Regions from separate parts of the Kaistia sp. SLG-1 genome, predicted to be linked through region 2. Evidence: riboswitches for the same ligand, from Rfam matches in the RefSeq annotation. Region 2 holds a riboswitch; the other holds the start of a gene.
The links. A riboswitch is a leader RNA that binds a small molecule or an ion and turns the genes downstream of it on or off. The one in region 2 is predicted to bind thiamine pyrophosphate.
Positions count from the first base shown of each region.

Region 1: another riboswitch for thiamine pyrophosphate. It lies ahead of thiM (hydroxyethylthiazole kinase); the one in region 2 lies ahead of AC6HZP_RS20340 (ABC transporter permease).

Region 1 is NZ_AP048544.1:1,786,370-1,796,247, reverse strand. It holds gene AC6HZP_RS07925 (MDR family MFS transporter) at 1-772, shown strand, start outside; gene AC6HZP_RS07920 (glyoxalase superfamily protein) at 871-1,449, opposite strand; gene aceB (malate synthase A) at 1,636-3,228, opposite strand; gene thiE (thiamine phosphate synthase) at 3,332-3,976, opposite strand; gene thiM (hydroxyethylthiazole kinase) at 3,976-4,821, opposite strand; TPP riboswitch at 4,871-4,982, opposite strand; gene AC6HZP_RS07900 (TMEM175 family protein) at 5,127-5,747, shown strand; gene AC6HZP_RS07895 (DUF1488 family protein) at 5,828-6,091, shown strand; gene glcF (glycolate oxidase subunit GlcF) at 6,133-7,437, opposite strand; gene AC6HZP_RS07885 (hypothetical protein) at 7,558-7,893, shown strand; gene AC6HZP_RS07880 (FAD-binding protein) at 7,966-9,138, opposite strand; gene AC6HZP_RS07875 (FAD-linked oxidase C-terminal domain-containing protein) at 9,173-9,878, opposite strand, start outside.
Region 2 is NZ_AP048544.1:4,368,041-4,377,918, forward strand. It holds gene AC6HZP_RS20330 (adenylate/guanylate cyclase domain-containing protein) at 3-1,865, shown strand; gene AC6HZP_RS20335 (ABC transporter substrate-binding protein) at 1,908-2,852, opposite strand; gene AC6HZP_RS20340 (ABC transporter permease) at 2,894-3,691, opposite strand; TPP riboswitch at 3,754-3,859, opposite strand; gene AC6HZP_RS20345 (ABC transporter substrate-binding protein) at 4,021-5,112, opposite strand; gene AC6HZP_RS20350 (SfnB family sulfur acquisition oxidoreductase) at 5,127-6,350, opposite strand; gene AC6HZP_RS20355 (LLM class flavin-dependent oxidoreductase) at 6,347-7,423, opposite strand; gene AC6HZP_RS20360 (ABC transporter substrate-binding protein) at 7,420-8,421, opposite strand; gene AC6HZP_RS20365 (ABC transporter ATP-binding protein) at 8,445-9,185, opposite strand; gene AC6HZP_RS20370 (ABC transporter permease) at 9,182-9,878, opposite strand, start outside.

The DNA.
Region 1 (9,878 bases), 2.6 Mb from region 2:
GCTCGCCGCCTCGCTGGTCGCCTGGGTGCTGTTCGTCACCCGCGTGCTGACGGCGCCCGAGCCCTTCCTGCCCGTCGGCGTGCTGCGCGACCAGGTGGTGGCGACAGCGACGCTTGCCGGCTTCTTCGGCATCGGCACCATGGTCGGCCTGTCGATCTACATGCCGCTGTTCTTCCAGTCGGTGCTGCATCTCTCGGCGGCGGAATCCGGCTTCGCGCTGATCCCGCTCTCGATCGGCACCGTGTTCGGCGCCCAGTTCTCCGGCCGCGTCATGGCCCGCGTCCAGCACTACAAGCGCTCGCCGACCATCGGCCTCTCCGTCGCCATGATCCTGACCGCCGTGCTCGCCGTCTTCGCCGGCAGGCTGGAGCTCGTCTCGATCGAGATCCTGCTGACCTTCATCGGCGCCGGCCTCGGCACGCTGTTCCCGGTGACGATCGTCGTGGCGCAGAACGCCGTCCAGGCGCATCACCTCGGCACGGCAACGGCGACGATCAACTTCATGCGCTCGCTCGGCAGCGCCATCCTGGTGGCCGCCTTCGGCGCCATCTTCCTGGGCGGCCTCGGCGCGATTTCGGGCGGCGAAGGCACCTCGGTCGAGGCCAAGATCGCCGCGGCGTCGGAAGCCGGCGTCTCGCTCGCGGGCGCCTTCTCCGGCGTCTTCATCGCGGCGACGATCTGCATCGCCATCGCGCTGGCGCTGCTGGTCATCATGGAAGAGCGTCCGCTCCGGGGCGGCCGCGGCCCCGCGCCTTCCGCCGTCGAAGTCTAGAAACAGAAAAACCCATCCCGATCGCTCGGGATGGGTTCGATCACGTGTCCGCCGACCTGAGGCGCACTTCCGAAACGCCCGATCTCGGGTGGCGCGCTCTAGCCGGCACCGTCGGCGCGCAGCGCATTCGCCTCGTTGAAGCGGATGCGGTTGCCGAACGGATCCGGCACCTCGACCATCCGCGCGTCGTAGCCGGTCTTTTCGAGACCGGGACGCGAATAGCCATACTTCTTGCCGAGTAGTTCGCGGTGAAAGGCCTCGATGCCGCGCATCCAGACGAACACGGTCGAGCCGGGGCTGGCGTCGCCGTGATGCTCGGAGAGATGCAGGACCGCGCCGGCGCGCGACACCTGCGCGTAGAGCGGCATCCCTTCGGCGTAGCGATGTTCCCAGTCGACCGCGAAGCCGAGGAAATCGCGATAGAACTCCATCGCCTTGGCGATATCGAAGATCCGCAGGATCGGGATTACCTGCTTGAACTGCGGGCCTGCCGCCGTTTCCGGCTCGGCCGGCTTTGCCTCCACCGCCAATTCGGCCGCGAGGATGTTCCAGTCGTCGAACCCGAACTGGCGGGCGACGATCTCCAGCGTTTCGCTATGGGAGAGTTCGATCTGGCGCTCGGCCATCGCGGCGCGGAGCGCCTTTGCCATGGCTTTGGCATCGCGAAAATCGCGCATGTTTCCTGTCCTTTGCCTCAAGGCGAACGCGGTTCCATCAGCGCTTGCATTGCTGAGGCGTTCGCCGGGAGCAAACGGATCAGGCTCAGTCCTTAACGATACATTCACCCTACCCCGAAGGGCGCAAGCGGCAGGCTGTATCAGCCTGCCGCGATCTTACTGGACGCGAATAGCGCGTCAATCGGCTCAGTCGATGAGCTTGTAGGCGGGAACCGTCAGGAAGGGCTCGAAGGTCTTGGCGGTCGAGAGGTTCGCAAACAGCTCGATCGCCTCCGGGAAGCGGCCGGCGGCGTAATTGTCCGGGCCGACCTCGCCCTTCACCACTTCCATCTCCTCGGCCAGAGCACGGCGGAACAGCTCTTCCGTCACCTTCTGGCCGTCCTCGAGCGTCGCCTCGAAGTTCAGCTGCTGCCAGATCTGCGCGCGGCTGATCTCGGCCGTCGCCGCGTCTTCCATCAAATTGTAGATCGGCACCGCGCCGCGGCCGCGCAGCCACGCCTCGATATACTGGACGCCGACGCGGATGTTGTGGCGAAGGCCCGCCTCTGTCCGCGTGCCCTCATGGATGGCGAGCATGTCCTTCTGGCCGAAGGAGACTTCCTCGCGCAGCTTCGAGAGCTGGTTCGGCGTCGGCATCAGGCGGTCGAACACTTCCATCGCGACCGGCACGAGGTCCGGATGCGCGACCCAGGTGCCGTCATGGCCGGCCTTCGCCTCGCGCTCCTTGTCGGCCTTGACCCGCTCGAAGGCGGCGGCGTTGGCTTCCGGGTTGTTCTTGACCGGGATCTGCGCCGCCATGCCGCCCATGGCGAAGGCGCCGCGACGGTGGCAGGTCTTGATCAGAAGCTCCGAATAGGCGAGCAGGAACGCCTTGCCCATGACGACCTGGCCGCGATCCGGCAGCAGGAACGCCTTGTTGTTCCGCAGCGTCTTGATGAACGAGAAGATGTAGTCCCAGCGGCCGCAATTGAGGCCGGCCATGTGATCCCTGAGCTCGTAGAGGATCTCGTCCATCTCGAACGCCGCCGGCAGCGTCTCGATCAGGACGGTCGCCTTGATCGTGCCATGCGCGAGGCCGAGCGCTTCCTCGGCATAGGTGAAGACCTCGTCCCAGAGGCGGGCTTCCAGGTGGCTCTCGGTCTTCGGCAGGTAGAAATACGGGCCGGATCCCTGCGCCAGCGCCGCCTTGGCGTTGTGGAAGACGTAGAGGCCGAAATCGACCAGCGAGCCGGACGCGTCGGCGCCGTCGAAGGTGATGTGGCGCTCGGGCAGGTGCCAGCCGCGCGGCCGGATGATCAGCACGGCCGGGTTGGGGCCGAGCTTGTAGTCCTTGCCGCGCGGATCGGTGAAGTCGATCTTGTTGGCCCAGCGATCTTTCAGGTTGATCTGGCCTTCGACCATGTTGGCCCAGACCGGCGACGAGGCGTCCTCGAAGTCGGCCATGAAGACCTTCGCGCCGGAATTCAGCGCGTTGACGATCATCTTGCGATCGACCGGGCCGGTGATCTCGACGCGACGGTCCTGCAGGTCGGCCGGGATCGGCGCCACCTTCCAGTCACCCTCGCGGATCGCCTTCGTCTCCGGCAGGAAGTCCGGAAGGCCGCCATTGTCGAAGAAGACCTGGCGCTCGTTGCGGAATTCGAGCAGGGCGCGACGCTTGGCATCGAAACGGCCATGCAGTTCGGCGACGAAAGCGAGCGCCTCGGGCGTCAGGATCTCGTCAAAGCGGGGGCCGATGGCGCCCTTGACGACGAGGCGTTCAGCGTTGGTGGCGGACATGGTCTCTCCTCGGTGGCACGTTGGAGCGGACTATGCCACGCCACCCTCTTCAACTGAACCTGCAGGAACAGGGCAGAACTTGTTCCAGGCGGGAATAAGTCGCCTATTTCTGCGAACGGAAGCGGGCGATGCGATCGGCGAAATCGCGCGCGGCGCGTTCCGGGTCTTCCGCCGCGATGATGGCGGAGACGATGGCGAGACCGTCAGCGCCGGCAGCGAGCGTCGGCTCGACATGCTCCGCCTTCAGCCCGCCGATGGCGACGACCGGCAGGCCGGACGCCGCCTTGATGCGGCCGAGATGCTCGAAGCCGATCGGATCGCGCGCATTCGCCTTGGTCGCCGTGGCGAAGACCGGGCCGACGCCGAGATAGTCGATCGGCGCGAGGTCTTCCGGCGTCAGTTCCTCGAACTGCGCCGCCGACAGGCCGAGGATGCGATCGGGGCCGATCAGCTCGCGCACCTTGGCGACCCGCATGTCGCTCTGGCCGACATGCACGCCATCGGCATCGACCGCCAGCGCCACGTCGACGCGATCGTTGATGATCAGCGGAATGCCGCGCGGGCGCAGAAGGTCCACCAGCGCCTGCGCCGTCGCCACGAAATCGCGGGTCGAGCCCTGCTTGAAGCGATGCTGGACGAGCGTGACGCCGCCGTCGATCGCGGCGCGGACCGCCTCGACCACGCCGCGCGGGCCGGCCAGGTCCTCGTCCGTGACGAGATAGAGCGAAAGATCGAAAGGACGGCTCATCAGACATTCACCTCTTCAACGGTCTTGATCGTCGCATAGCGCTCGACGAGGGCGGCGTCGGCTCCGTAGAGCGCGTCGCAGAGTTCGGCGGGAAGATGCCCCGGCCCGGTCACGCGCTCCGCGGCAGCGGCGCCGGCCGCGCCATAGACGGCGAGCGCCGCGACGGCGGCCTCGAAGGGCGGACGCACGGCGGCGAAGGCGGCGACGGTGGCGGACAGCGCGCAGCCGAGCGCGGTCGAGAGCGGCATCAACGGGCTGCCGCCGGTGATCGCCACGACATGGGTGCCATCGGTGACATAGTCGGTCTCGCCGGTGATCGCGACGACGGCGCCGCTGGCTTTGGCCAGCGCCTTGCCAGCCTCGAGCGCGGCGTCGGAGGAGGCGGTCGAGTCGACGCCCTTGCCCCCTGCCCCGGCCGCGCCCGCGAGGCTCATGATCTCGCTGGCATTACCGCGAATGATGGCGGGGCCGGCCCGGCTCAATTCGACGGCGAAATCGGTGCGGAACTTGGTCGCGCCGCAGCCGACCGGATCGAGGACCCACGGCTTGCCCAGGGCGACCGCCTGCGCGGCGGCCTTGCGCATGCCGGTCAGCCAGTCCGGCGACAGCGTGCCGATATTGATGACGAGCGCGTTCGAGATCGCGACGAACTCGTCGACCTCGGCTTCGGAATGCACCATCGCCGGCGACGCGCCAACGGCGAGCAGCACATTGGCCGAAATCGTCATGGCGACATAGTTGGTGATGTTCTGCACCAGCGGCCGGGCGGCGCGCAGGGCGTCGAGGGCGCTGACGGCCTCGGCGATCGAGACTTGGTGGGTGGCAGATTGGGGGGTGGCAGACATGAAAAGACGTCCTTTGCTAAATAGCAGGACGGAACGATGGCAAGAGCATCTACGCGCTTGGCTCAATCCCTCCGCCGGCATGATCCGGATCAGGTTCGCGGGTTAGTCCGAAGACCTCTCAGCCAGGATTCGGATGAATCAGGGCACCCCGATGAGACGGTCGGAAACCTATCACGGGCGGGCCGGCGCGCAAGCGGAATGCGCTCGGCGTCCCTTCACCTCGCGCCAATGACGGACCGCAGAACGGGACTGGAGACTATCCCCGCGAACGCGTAGCGTAGGCTTGGCACAACGCGGAGCGCGCCATGGGCAAGAGCCGGATCGAAGCATTCAGCGACGGTGTCATCGCCATCATCATCACGATCATGGTGCTGGAGCTGCAGGTCCCCCACCACGTGGACCTTCCCGCGCTGCTGCCACTGCTGCCGGTCTTTCTCAGCTATGTGCTGAGCTTCATCATGATCGGCATCTACTGGAACAACCACCACCACATGTTCCATGTCGTCCATCACGTCCGGGGCGGCGTGCTCTGGGCCAATCTGCACCTTCTGTTCTGGCTGTCGCTGATGCCGTTCACGACCGCCTGGATGGGCGAGAACCACATCGAATCTCTTCCGGTGGCGCTTTACGGCTTCGTGCTGATGATGTCCGGCGTCGCCTACTACATCCTCGCCCGTTCCCTCATCGCGCTGGAGGGGCAGGACTCGGCGTTGGCGATCGCCTTCGGCCAGGATCGCAAGGGCAAGATCTCGGTGCTGATCTACGCCGCCGCAATCGTGCTCGCCTTCGTCAGTCCGTGGATCGCCATCGCCTGCTATGTCGTGGTGGCCTTGATCTGGCTGGTTCCCGACCGCCGCGTCGAAAGGGTGTTGCTGGCCGCCCCGGCGCATGGGAACACACCGGGACCGAATGCGCCGCGCCCCTGATCGGGACGATCCAGCCTCGCCAATCGCAGTTTGGGACATTCGCGCAATCATTCGGGCTTGATCGGGCGTATACTGGCGGCATGAGCATCCAGTTCCCCAATCGAAGCCGCAGCTATAGCGAGACGCACCACCGCATTCAGTTCTGGGGGCATGACCAGTCGCTGGAGGTGTCGTTCTTCCTGGAGGCCGACGCGCTGGAGCGGATTCATCCCGATGCCGCGCAGGACGAGGCTTCGGCGCTTCGGGCCTTCGATGCCAACCGGACGCGGATCGAGCACGCGGCGATGCGGCTCTATTCCCGCCACGCCCACGCTTCCTACACGCTCACCGCCCGCGATATCTGATACGGAGGCGCCGGGCGGAAGACCGCCCGGCCCCGGCCGCTTCAGTTCGCGATGCCGGCCGGCTTCGGGCCGCCATAGGCCCAGTCGAGCAGCTCGATCGTATGGACGACCGGCACGCCGGCGCCGTCGGAAAGCTGCGTGATGCAGCCGATATTGCCGGTGGCGACGACATCGGGCGCGACCTTGGCGATGTTGCCGAGTTTTCGCGATTTCAGCTGCTGCGACAACTCCGGCTGCAGCATGTTGTAGGTGCCGGCAGAACCACAGCAGAGATGCCCCTCCGGCACGTCGCGGACGGTGAAGCCGGCCTTCGACAGCAGCGTCTTCGGCGTCGTCTTGATCTGCTGGCCGTGCTGCATCGAGCAGGCCGAATGATAGGCGACGGTGAGAGCCTTCGGCGCCGCGACCGGCGCGAGCTTCAGGCTCTCCAGATACTCCGTGATGTCCTTGGCAATCGCCGAGACCCGCTTCGCCTTTTCGGCATAGGCGGGGTCCTCGCGGAACATGAAGCCATAGTCCTTGATCGTCGTGCCGCAGCCCGACGCGGTGATGATGATGGCGTCGAGGCCCTCGCCGTCCATCTCGGCGATCCAGGCGTCGATCGTCCGCTTCGCCGTTTCATGCGCCTGGCTGGACTTGCCCATGTGGTGCGCGAGCGACCCGCAGCAGGTCTCGCCTTTGGCGATCACCACCTCGACGCCGACGCGGTTCAGGAGGCGGATCGTCGCCTCGTTGATGCCGGGATCGAGCACCGGCTGCACGCAGCCGGAGAGCAGCGCGACCCGCCCACGCTTCTCGGCCTTCGTCGGGAAGGTGCCCGGCCCTTCCGAGGCGGTGCGGCCATGCGGGAAGCGCGGCGCCAGCTTCAACATGGCGCTGATGCGCTTGAAGCCCGGCACCTTGCCGATCGGACCTGCGAAAGGTCGCGCGGCGGCCGCTGCGACAAGCGCCAGCCGGAAGCGGTTGCGGTGTGGCATCACGGCGGCGAGCGCCGCACGGATTGCCTTGTCGGCGATCGGCCGGTCGTAGGTCTCCTCGATATGCGCGCGGGCATGATCGACCAAGTGCATGTAGTTCACGCCGGACGGACAGGTCGACATGCAGGAGAGGCAGGACAGGCAGCGATCGACATGCTTCACGACCTGCTCGTTGGCGGGCTTGCCGCCTTCCAGCATGTCCTTGATCAGGTAGATGCGGCCGCGCGGACTGTCGAGCTCGTCGCCGAGCAGCACATAGGTCGGACAGGTCGCCGTGCAGAAGCCGCAATGCACGCAGGTGCGCAGGATCTTCTCGGATTCACGAACATCCGGGTCGGCGAGCTGGGCAAGGGAGAAGGAGGTTTGCATGGATCACTCTGCCGCCGCGGGCGGGGTTTTGGAGGGTGCACAATCCGGCTTGCACGCCCTGAATGCATCTGGCATTGGCGGCGAGCCCGACATCTCGTCGGCGCACCCAGGGGAAGTTCTATGCAGTTTCGTCTTTGGACGGCCGTCGGCGCGGCTGTCGTCTCTTCGCTCGTTCTCGCCGGCGCGGCCAACGCGGAAAACCGCAAGGTCAAGATCATCAACGAGACCAGCAGCGATCTGGACCAGTTCTACGCTTCCAATGTCGGCTCCGCCGACTGGGAAGAGGACATCCTCGGCGACGATCAGGTTCCGGCCGGCGGCTCGGTCACCATCAACATGGATGACGGCAGCGGCTACTGCAAATTCGACTTCAAGGGCGTCTTCGTCGACGACAGCGAAGCAACCGTCGAGGGCATCGACGTCTGCGAAGTGGGCGTCGTCCGCTTCACGGAGTAGGGCCGAAAGGCCGGCCCCGGCGCCCTTGAGCGCCGGCGGCCATCCCGTTCCTGTTGCGGCCGCGACCATGGCTCACATCCGCCCGGGATTGAGGATGCCGGCCGGATCGAAGGTCGCGCGGATGCGGCGCGACATCTCGGCCACCGCCGGTGCCTCCGGCTGGAAGACCGGCACGCTGGCCCGCAGCGTCGGCGAACCGCGCACCAGAAGAGCATGGCCGCCGACGGCGCCGACCGCTGCGCGCACGACCGCCGCGCCGCCATCCCCGTCTGCCGAAGCGCTCGCCCAGATCAAGCCGCCGGCCCAGTCATAGACCAGCCGGCTGCCCAGCGCCGCCTCGAGCTTCGCGCCGATTTCCGGGCCGTCGCTCGGCCGGACCGAGATCCGCCAGATGGCCGCGTCGCGCGGCGTCTCCAGCGCTTCCACGTCGCGGATCGACTTCCACAGCACGCGAGACGCCTCGAGCCCCAGCGTCTCGAACGTTCCGAACGGCCGCAGCACGCCTTCGAGACGGGCGGTGCGATAGGTCACCGACGCATCGAAGCCCTCGATCCGAAGCACCGTGCGCGACGGCGCGCCATCAACGGCCGGCAGATGCGCGGCTCCCGTCACCTCGAACGGCGTCGCGAGAGCTGCCGTCATTGCCGCGACGGCACGCTCGGCCGAAAGGCCCAAGAGCAGCAGGGTGACTTCCGTCTCGACTTCCGGCAGCAGCTTGTAGGTCACCTCGGTCAGCACGCCGAGCGTGCCCCAGGAGCCGGCCATCAGCTTGACGAAATCATAGCCGGTGACGTTCTTCATCACCCGGCCGCCGGACTTGATCGTCTCGCCCCGCCCGGTCGTGGCGCGGATGCCGATCAGCGCGTCCCGCGCGGCGCCCGAATGGATGCGGCGCGGGCCGGAGCTGTTGGAGGCGGTCATGCCGCCGATCGTCGGCGTGCCGTGATTGCCGAGCAAATGGCGATAGTCGATCGGCTCGAACGGCAGGCGCTGGCGGTTGGCGGCGAGCGTTTCCTGGATCAGGGAGAGCGGCGTGCCGGCGCGGGCCGAAAGCACGAGCTCGGACGGCTCGTAGAGGGTGATGCCCGTCATCTGCTGGGTCGACAGCGTCCGGTGCGCATGGACGATGCCGCCGATCGGTCGCGAACCGCCGCCATGGATCGCCAGCGGGCTGCGCGACTGCGCCGCCTCATGCACGATCGCCTCGATCTCGGCCTCGGTATCGGGGAGAAGGATCGACGTCATCGGCATGCTTCCTGGAAGGGCAGAATATCGGGCATCAGACCGGGCGCCCTTGAAGCGGGAACACCTTGTGCGGATTGAGCAGCCATTGCGGATCGAGCGCGCTTTTCACCCGCATCTGCTGGTCGAGATCGATCGTGTTGAACTGGTAGGTCATCAGATCGCGCTTCTCGATGCCGACGCCGTGCTCGCCGGTCAGGCAGCCACCGAGATCGACGCAGAGCTTCAGGATATCCTCGCCGCAGCGCTCGGCCTTGTCCTGCTCGTCCGGATCATTGGCATTGAAGAGGACCAGCGGATGCAGATTGCCGTCGCCGGCATGGAAGATGTTGGAGACGCGCAAGCCGTAGCCGTCGCAGATCCTGGCGATGCCGGTGAGCACCGCCGAGAGCTGGCCGGTCGGGATAGTGCCGTCCATGCAGATATAATCGGCGAGCCGACCCATGGCGCCGAAGGCGGACTTCCGCCCTTTCCAGATCGCGGCGCTCTCCGCTTCCGACTGCGAGATGCGCAGGCCCGAAGGGTTGAAATCGGCGGCGATCTTGGTGATCCGGCCGATCAGATCCTCGATCTCGGCCTCGGATCCCTCGACCTCGATGATCAAAAGAGCTTCGACATCAAGCGGATAGCCGGCATGGGCGAAGGCCTCGCAGACCTTGATCGCCGGCCGGTCCATATATTCGATCGCCACCGGGATGATGCCCGAGGCGATGATCGCGGCGACGCAGGCGCCGGCGTCCTCG
Region 2 (9,878 bases):
CCATGGCGCGCCCGCGTCGTCGCCTGACAGTCATCGCCGCATTGGACGTGGTCGGTTATTCCGAGCTCATCCAGCGGGATGAGCTTGGCGCGATTCGGGAGATGCGCTCGATCTACCGGACGCTGGTCCGCCCGACGCTCGGCCGTTACGGCGCGCACATCATCAAGACGATGGGCGACGGCGGGCTGGTCGAATTCCCGAGCGTGCTCGACGCGGTCGAATGGACGATGGCCTTCCAGACCGCCATGGCCGCACGCAACGCGGCGCGCGACCGTTCGCCGGTCGAGGTCCGCGCGGCCATCGTGCTCGCCGACATCATCCTGACCGGGGACGACCGCTTCGGCGCCGCCATCGGCTTCGCCATGCGGCTGCAGGCGGCCGCGCCTCCCGGCGGCATCGCCATCACCCATTCTGTCCGCTGGCAGCTGCTGGCGGAACCCGCGGCGGCGTTTCGCCCAGCCGGATTCCTGCACCTGCGCAGCGTGCCCTACCCCGTCGAGGCCTGGTTCTGGATGCCGGCCGGCAAGCCGCTGCCCAGTCTCCCGCCGACGCCCGGCCAGATGCTGACGCCCCCGAGGCTCGGCGTCCCGCAGCTGCAGCAGGCCCAGCCGCCGGACCTGCGCCCGCTCGCGGTCGTGCTGCCCTTCGACGATCTGTCGCCGGCGCGCGACCAGGAAGGCTTCGCCGACGGCGTCGTCGAGGAGATGACGGCGACGCTGTCGCGCGTGCGCGACATCCGCGTCATCGCCCGCAACTCCGCCTTCACCTACAAGAACCGGCCGACCGACGTGCGCGCGCTGCAGCGCGACCTCGGCGTGCGCTATGTCATCGAGGGCAGCGTCCGCAAGGCGGGCGACGTACTGCGCGTCACGGCGCAGCTCGTCGAGGCTGAGACCGGGGCGCATCTGTGGTCCGGCCGCAAGGACGGAACGGTGCACGATCCCTTGACCCTGCAGGACGACGTCGCGACACTCGTCGCCGGCGCGCTCAGGCCGGCCGTTCGCGGCGCCGAGATCGAGCGGGCGCAGCGCAAGGCAGCCGACACGCTGAAGACGCACGATCTCGTGCTGAAGGCGATGCCGCATTTCTGGGCCCATCGGCGCGAGGACAACGCCGCCGCGCTGGCGCTGCTCGAGCAGGCGCTGGCCTCGGATCCCAGCTCCGGCACGGTGCTCAGCCTGAAGGCATGGTGCCTGAGCCAGCAGATCACCTATCTCTGGTCCGAAGACCCGGTGCACGACCGCAACGTCGCGCTCGCGCTCGCCGAACAGGCGGCCGAGACGGCGGAGGCCGACCCGCTGGTGATGACGGCGATCGGCGCCACCTTCTCGATCCTGATGACCGATCAGGCGCGTGCGCTCGTCTATATCGAGCGCGCCATCGCGCTCGATACCACCTTCGCCTGGGCGTGGACGCGGCTCGGCTATGCCAAGGCCTATTCCGGCGATCCGGAGGGCGGGATCCTGGCCTTCGAGAAGGCGATCGCGCTCAGCCCCGAGGATCCGATCCAGTTCAACGCCTTTGCCGGCATCGCGACCTGTCATTTCCTGCTCGGCCGCTATGCCGAGGCGGCGCATTTCGCCGGTCGCGCCCTGCACGGCCGGCCGGGCATGGTCTGGGCCTACCGGCTGCTGGCCACGTCCGCCGCCCTCGCCGGGCAGATGACGCTCGCCCGCAGCGCGGTTCGCCGCCTGCTCGCCGAGAACCCCGGCCTGACGATCGGCGGCATCGCCGCCGCCATCCGGAACCTGTCGGGCCCGGCGCTCGACAAATATCTGGAGGGCCTGCGCCTCGCCGGCCTCCCCGACGACGCGAAGCACGAGCCCGTCGTGCTGATCAGCGAGGCGGACGGCACCGCCGCCTGAGACGACCGGCCACCCGGGAACGGATGGCCGGCCGCAAGGTCCTCAGCGCGGCGCGATCGCGTAGCTGTCGATCGGCGGCACCGTGTCGAGCAGGCCCCTCGCCTTCATGAACTCGCCGAAGCGGTCATAGCGACCGACATCCAGCGCCGCCGGGCGCTTGGCGAAGCGCGGCAGCGTCGCATAATAGGAATCGCGGTTCAGCTGGTTGTCGAGATCGCGATGCGCCTTCAGGAACACCGCCAGCGCCTCTTCCGGATGGTTGGTCAGGTAGATGGTCGCCTCCTCGATCGCGGCGAGGAAGCGCGCCATGCGCGGATCCTCGCGGAGCTCGTTCCGCGTCACGTAGATGAGCTCGTCATAGGACGGCACGCCGTGCTCCTCCAGGAAGAACGCCTTGCCGGGCTTGCCCTCGAGACCGAGCTGGATCAGCTCGACATTGCGGTAGCCGTCGATGATCGCGTCGACCTGTCCCGACATCAGCGACGTCGTCAGGTTGAAGTTGACGTTGACCATCTCGACGTCCTTCTCGGTCAGGCCGACCGTGGCGAGGACGGTGTCGATATAGGCGTTCTGCAGGCTCGCGACCGAATAGCCGATCTTCTTGCCCTTCAGGTCGGCGAGCGTCTTCACCGGGCCGTCCTTGAGCACGATCAGCGCGTTGAGCGGCGTCTCGATCAGCGTGCCGATGCGGGTGAGCGGCAGGCCTTCCTTGACCTGCAGCATCAGGTCCGGCTGGTAGGTGACGGCGATGTCGGCCTGGCCGGCGGCGACCAGGCGCGGCGGTGCGCTGGCGTCGGCCGGCGCGATCATCTCGACGTCGAGGCCGTGCTTCTCGAAGATGCCCATCTCCTTGGCGATCACCAGCGGCGCATGGTCCGGGTTGTAGAACCAGTCGAGCAGGACCGTCAGCTTGTCGGCGGCATGCGCCGGCGCGACCGAGATCGCCGCCGCGAACGCGAGGGCGGCAAGGCGAGGGAAGCGTTTCATCGGATAGGGTTCCTTTGCGGATCGAGAGGTCAGGCGAGAGGTCAGGAAAGCGTTTCCGGCGCCCAGGGCGCGATATGGCGGGTGGCGATGTCGACGGCGGCGCGCACCAGCACCGCCATGGCCGCGAGCAGCGCCAGCGCGGCGAAGACGACGTCGGTCTGCGCGCGGCCGTTCGCCATCAGCATGGCGTAGCCGAGCCCGGAGGACGCGCCGACCCATTCGCCGATCAGCGCGCCGACGGGGGCGTAGACGGCGGCGACGCGCAGCCCCGAGGCAAGCGCCGGCAGGGCGTAGGGAACGCGGAAATAGAGGATTTCCTGCCAGTTCCGGGCGCGATAGAGGCGGCTCAGATCGATGAGCCCGGCCTCCGTCCGCGTCAGCCCGTCATGGAAGGCGGAGGCGACGGGGAAGAAGATGGCGATCGTCGCCATGACGATCTTCGAGCCAATGCCGAAACCGAACCAGAGCACCAGCAGCGGCGCGATGGCGAAGACGGGGAAGGCCTGGGTGACGATCAGGAGCGGCATCAGGATGCGCCGGATCGCCGGCACGAAGGTCATCACCAGCGCCAGTGCGATGCCGGCGAGCGCGCCGGTGACGAGGCCCGAGACGGTCTCGATCAGCGTAGTGACGGCGTCGCGCTGCCAGAGGTCCGGCCGTTCGACCAGCGCCCGCCAGACCCGCGCCGGTGGCGGCAACATGAAGGGCGGCGGCGCGAAGACGAGGATCACGGCCTGCCAGATAGCGACCAGCGCGACGGCGACGAGGAGCGCGCGCAGCACGCCGCCCAGCCATCCGCTCCCGCGATCGGGTGCGTCATATTCAGCCCGTGCCGCCATGGCGAAGCCGCTCCTCCGGAATACGGACGAGGCCATACCTATGGCGATGAACGAGCAGACGTCGTAAACCAGCTTCCCGTCCCTTCGCCGGCATGACCCGGATCAGGTTCGAAGGGTTCGGCCCATGGCCATCTCAGCTCGCGTCAGCGAACACCCCTCGGAATGGCCGGAGCATGGCCGAGGACGAACGCGGGCGCAAGAGCCATGCCCCGGGAAGCAGCTATGCAGGCAAGATTACCCGGCTATCGAAAGCCGAATGGAAAACGATCGCGCGGGGCACGGAACTGGCCCCCTGCCCCGCGCGCGATCGTGCCGGCCTGATCGGGCGGCTACCGCCCCGCGTCGACCAGCCGGCGCGCCTCTTCGATCGCCTCATGCGCGATCCAGTCGGCGACGCTGAAGTCATGCGGGGCGAAGCCCCAGCGGACGAGGAAATCCTTCTGGTCCTTGAGCAGCGAGATCAGCTCCGGCGTCAGCGACGGCTCGAGCGCGGTGTGCACCGACGCCGAATAGGCCGCATCCACCCATTCCTCGGCGATGCTGCTGTCCCGGGCGATCTGGCGCTTGGCGTCGCCGGGATTGGCGGCGGCCCAGCGCGCCGTCTTGATCGCGCGGGCGAGGTAGCGCGCCACGACGTCGGGGCGGCTTTCCAGCAATTCGCCGCGCACGGTGAAGGCGACCGGCGCCAGATTGTTGATGCGGCTCTTGACCTCGGGGAACGCCGCGATGTCGGCGACCACCTCGGCGCCGAGCAGGGCCTCGAACTCGGCCGCCTGCGACGACTGGTAGATCGCGTCGATCTCGCCGGTGATCAGCGCCTTCAGCTCCGGCCCCTGCCGCTTCCGCGTCACCCGCGCCGAGAAATACGAGCTGCTCAGCGCCTGCCCCTCGGGCGGCTTGCCGACCAGCGGCTCGTCCAGCACGATGTCGACGAAGGTGACGTCATCCGGCCCGAGGCCGACGCTTTCGAGCGCGGCGAGATAGCCGCGCAGCGCCGTTGCGCGCGGGAAATCCACCGGATCGTTCGGACGCTTGATGAGGCCGAGGCGCTTGCCCTTCAGATCGCCGGGGTTCTGGATACCGGAGCCCGGCAGCGCCAGGATGCGGGAATAATGCTCGATCCAGGAGAGGCCGATGATGCGGAGATTGCGCCCCTTGGAGCGGGCGACGATCGGCGGAATGTTGCCGCCCTCGCGGAACAGGTTCTCGTGCGACTGGTCGTAATGCGCTTCCCGGATCTTGCGGTCCGGATGCGAGCGGATCGAGTTGAGCGTCACGCCCGTCCCCTCAAATTCCGACGCATACTCGCCGCGCGCAAAGGCGATGCTGGCCGCGGAAGGCACCGGACAGACCGTGTACCAGATGTCCTGCGGCAGCGTCCCGGCGGAGGACAGGCCGGACGGCGGCGCGATGCTGCTCATGGAAATTCCTTTCTTCAGACGAGGAGGGCTTGGCGCGGCGGGATGCGGCCGTTGAGGATGAAGTCGCCGATGTAGTGGTATTTCCACACCTCCGGATCGTGGAGCGTATGGGTGCGGGCGTTGCGCCAGTGCCGGTGGAGGTTCCATGTCTCGTCGGCGGCGCTGGTGCCGGCGAGCGCGAACAGGTCGTTGCCAACCTTGACGCAGACGGCCGAGGCCGCCGCCTTGGCGGCCGCGACGAGGATGGCGAGATCCACCGTCGCCTTGTCGTCGCGCGGCGCCGCGCGGACGCGGTCGAACGTGTCGGCGGCCCGCAGCAGCAGCGACCAGGCCGCCTCGGTCTCGACGTGCAGCTCGCCGACGCGGCGGATGATGTGCGGATCGTCGCCCGCCCGCTCCAGCTCGGCGCCGTACCAGGGCCGGCTGCGCTCGCGGACATAGGCGACGGTATCGGCCAGCGCTTCCTGCGCGATGCCGATATCGACGGCGACATGCATGATCTGGCCGAAGGCCGGGCGCGTGCTCGGCCCGGAATCATACTGCCAGATCGGCACGACATCGCGCTCGCCGACGACGACGCGATCGAAGGTCGCCGTCCCGCTCGCCGTGCCGCGCTGGCCCATTGCATTCCAGTCGTCGACGATCTCGACGCCCGGCGCCTCGCGCTCGACCATCACCATGTGGGCGCGCCCCTCGCCGTCGAGGGCTGCCACCGGCAGCCACTGCGCGAACAGCGCCCCGGTGGTGTAGAACTTGGTCCCGTTCAGGATGTAGCCGCCATCCGGCCCCCGCTCGATGCGGGTCTTCATGTTGGCGTAGCCGCCCTTGGGCGTGCCGCGCTCTGACAGCGCATTGCCCCAGAGCTGGCCTGCGAGGATGCCGCCATAGAAGAAGGCCTTCTGCTCGGGCCTGCCGAGCGCGCGGATGTTCTCGAGATGGGAGAAGTGGTTCTGCGGGATCTGGCCGATCGCCGGATCGGCGGCCGAGAGGATGCGGAACACCTCGACCAGCGTATGGATCGAGACTTCCGGTCCGCCGAAGGCGCGCGGCACGGTGATGCCGAGCAGGCCGGTCGCGCGCAGATCGGCGATTTCGGCCCAGGGCCGGGTCCGGTTCCGGTCGCGCTCGGAGGCGGAGGGACGGATGCGATCCGCATAGGCCTCCGCCACCGCGATCGCCTCGACGTCCGACCGGATCACCCGCGCCGGCTGCTGCAACGGTTCCGCCCGGGCGTTCATGACGTCGCCTCCGCGCGCAAAGACCGTTCCTCGCGCTCGCGCACCAGCGGCAGCACGCGTTCGCCGAAACGCCGGAGTTCGGCCAGGAGCGGCTGGAACTGCAGCATGAAGAGGTCGATGCCGGCCTCGCGGAAGGCGACGATGCGGTCGGCGACCTGCGCGTAGCTGCCGACGAGCCCCGCATTGGTGCCGCCGTTCGAGCCGACGACGGGCACGCCGGCATTCACCTTCATCATCTGCACCGCCTTGTCGGTGCCGGAACGCAGGCGGGCGATCTCGTTGCGGCTGACGAGCGACAGCAGATGCGCGAACTCCGCCTGCGCCTCCGCTTCGGTCTCGCGCGCGATGACGAAGGCCGAGAGCGCGAAGCGGAGCGGCGGCGCCGCGCCTCGGCGCGAGGCGAGATCGACGATCAGGTCCCGCGTCTCGGCGAGCGAGCGGCCATTGATGAAATAGGTGTCGGCCTGCGCCGCCGCGAGCTGGCGCGCCGGCTCCGACTCGCCGCCGAAATAGATGGTCGGCCCGCCGGGCCGCAGCGGTTTCGGTCGCAGCGACAGCCCGTCGACCGAAAGATGCTCGCCCCGGAAGGTGACGGTCTCGCCGGCGAACAGCCGGCGGACGATCTCCAGCCATTCCGACGAATAGGCATAGCGCTGGTCGTGCTCGCGGAGCGGGATGCCGAGCTGCTGGATCTCCGGCAGGAACCAGCCGCTCACCAGGTTGATCGAGAAGCGCCCATGGCTGATCTGGTCGATGCCCAGCGCCTGCTTCGCCAGCACGCCCGGATTGTGCAGGAACGGCTTGATCGCCGCGATGATCTCGATACGGCTGGTCGCCTCGGCGATGCCGGCCGAGGCCGTCCAGGCATCGACGACGTCCGATTCGGCATTGCGCGGGCTGATCGTGTGCTGCGCGATCAGCGCCGCGTCGAAGCCGAGACGCTCGGCCTCGACCACGACTTCGCGATTATGCCGGTAGCTCGCATCCGGGAGATCATCCGGATGGCTGTCCGCCCCGAAATATCCGTGATGCGGGGCCCAGACCCCGAAGCGTATCCTCCCCTGCCCGCTCACGGCTTCGCCTCCGGAACGACGGGGTTGGCGATGGCGTCGTTGAAGTCCGTGAGGAAGAGGTCCTTCGCGTCGAGGCGACGGCGGATGATGCCGGAATCGAACACCTCGTCGGCATAGACCTGCTTCTCGGCGAGGAAGGCGTCATCGATCCGCGCGAGGCCGCCGGAATTGTTGTTGAGCGCCGTGCGCACCGCGTTTTCCGAGACGCCGAGCTTCGGCGCGACGAGCTTCACATACTCGTCCGGATTGGCCTTGGCCCACTGGATGATCTTCTCGTATTCGCGGATGAAGGCGCGGATCGCCTCCGCCTTGTTCGCGACCGCGTTCGGCGTCGCGAAGATGCAGTAGAGGTTCGAGATGTCGTATTCGTCGCCGCGCGCCAGCAGGTAGCTGCCCGGCACCTTTTCCAAGATCTGCGCCGCGGTCGGCGAATTCTGCGAGGTGGCGTCCACCTGACCGGTGACGAAGGCCGACACCGCCTCGGCGCCGAGGATGTTGACCGAGGTGATGTCCTCGTCCTTGAGGTTGTGCGCCTTCAGGAGGTGCAGCACGAAGAGCTTGTGGTTGTTGTTCTGGGCATAGGCGATGCGTTTGCCCTTCAAGTCGGCGAAGGTTTTCGCCTCGACTTCCGGGCGCACGATCAAATTGGTGTTGTGCCCGTTCGGGCCGGTGCAGGCGACGACCTTGTTCTTCGAGCCGTTGGCGGCCATCTGGATCGGGCCGATCTCGCCCTGGTCCTCGATGTCGACGGCGCCGGACAGGATGGCGTCGTTCAGATCCGCGGTATTGGGAAAGTACTTGTACTCGACCTTCACGCCCGGAAGCTGGACGTCCTTCTGCCAGAGGGCGGCGAAATAGCCGAAGGCCTGTGGCACGCCGACCTTCAGGACGACGTCCTCGGCCAAGGCCGACGACGAGGTCGCCAGCAGGGTGACGAGGCCTGCCGCGAGCGCGGTCATGCGGCGGCGTCGCGGACGGTCAGTATCGATGACGGACATGATGCGGTCCTTGTTGGGAGGGATCAGACGGTGGGCACGCCGAGTTGCGTGAAGATCCGATCACGCAGGCGGCCGAAATCGGGATCGAGGCGGTTGCGCGGATGCGACGCCTCGACCGGGAACTGGTCGAGGACGCGCCCCTCGCCGAGCACGACGACGCGGTCGGCCAGCGTCAGCGCCTCGTCGACGTCGTGGGTGACGATGACGACGGTGAAGCCGTGCTTACGCCAGAGGCCGAGGAGCAGCGCGTGCATGCGGATGCGCGTCAGCGCGTCCAGCGCGCCGAACGGCTCGTCGAGAAGCAGCGCCGCCGGGTCGCGGATCAGCGCGCGGGCAAGCGCGACGCGCTGCCCCTCGCCGCCGGAAAGCGTCCCCGGCCAGGCGTCGCGGAGATGACCGAGCCCGACCTCCGCCAGCACGCCGAGCGCCTTCTCGCGCTTCTCGCGCCGCGAGAAAGGCAGGCCGAAAGCGACATTTTCCCACACCTTCAGCCAGGGCATCAGGCGCGAGTCCTGGAAGGCGACGGATACCTTGCCGGCGACGAAGACGGCGCCGTCCGAGGCGGTGTCCAAGCCGGCGAAGAGGCGCAGCAACGTGCTCTTGCCGCAGCCGGACTCGCCGACGATCGCCAGGATCTGGCCGCGCGGCAGCGAGAGGTTGACCCCGTCGAGGATGGTACGCTCGCCGAAGGATTTGCGCACGTCGATCGCTTCGAGCCCGATATCGGGGCTCGTCTGGCGAGACTGCCTCAGGGGAGCGTTCATCGCAGGAAGCTCCGGTTCCAGGGGAGCAGGCGCCATTCGAGCAGGCGCACCAGCGCCTCCATGGCGAGGCCGAGGATCGCATAGAGGATCAGGCCGAGGATGATCCAGTCGGTCTGCAGCGCGTTGCGGCCCTGCGCGACGAGATAGCCGATGCCGCCCTGCGCATTGATGCCCTCGCCAATGACAAGGCTGAGCCAGGCGATGCCGAGCGAGAGGCGCAGGCCGACCAGCGCCGAGGGCAGTGCACCGGGCAGGATCACCCGCGTCAGCAGCTCGCGCCGGCTGGCGCCGCAGATCTGGGCGAGCTCCGCATAGCGGCGGTCGATGCCGCGAATGCCCTTGTAGAGGTTGATGTAGAGCGGAAAGACGACGCCGATCGCGACCAGGCCGACCTTCACGCCCTCATCGATCCCGAGCCAGATGACCAGGAGCGGCGCCATGCCGAGCGAGGGCATGGCGCGGATCATCTGCAGCGGCGGATCGATCGCCTCCTCGCCGACGCGGGAGAGGCCGGAGATCACGCCCATGAAGACCGCCAGCGTGCCCCCGATCGCGAGACCGTAGAGCACGCGCCGCAGCGACGTGCCGATATGGACGAGGATCTCGCCGGTCGACGCCAGCTCGACGAAGGTGGCCCAGACCTGTGCGGGCGATTCCAGCGCGGCGCGGTCCACCCATTCCCGGCTCGCCGCC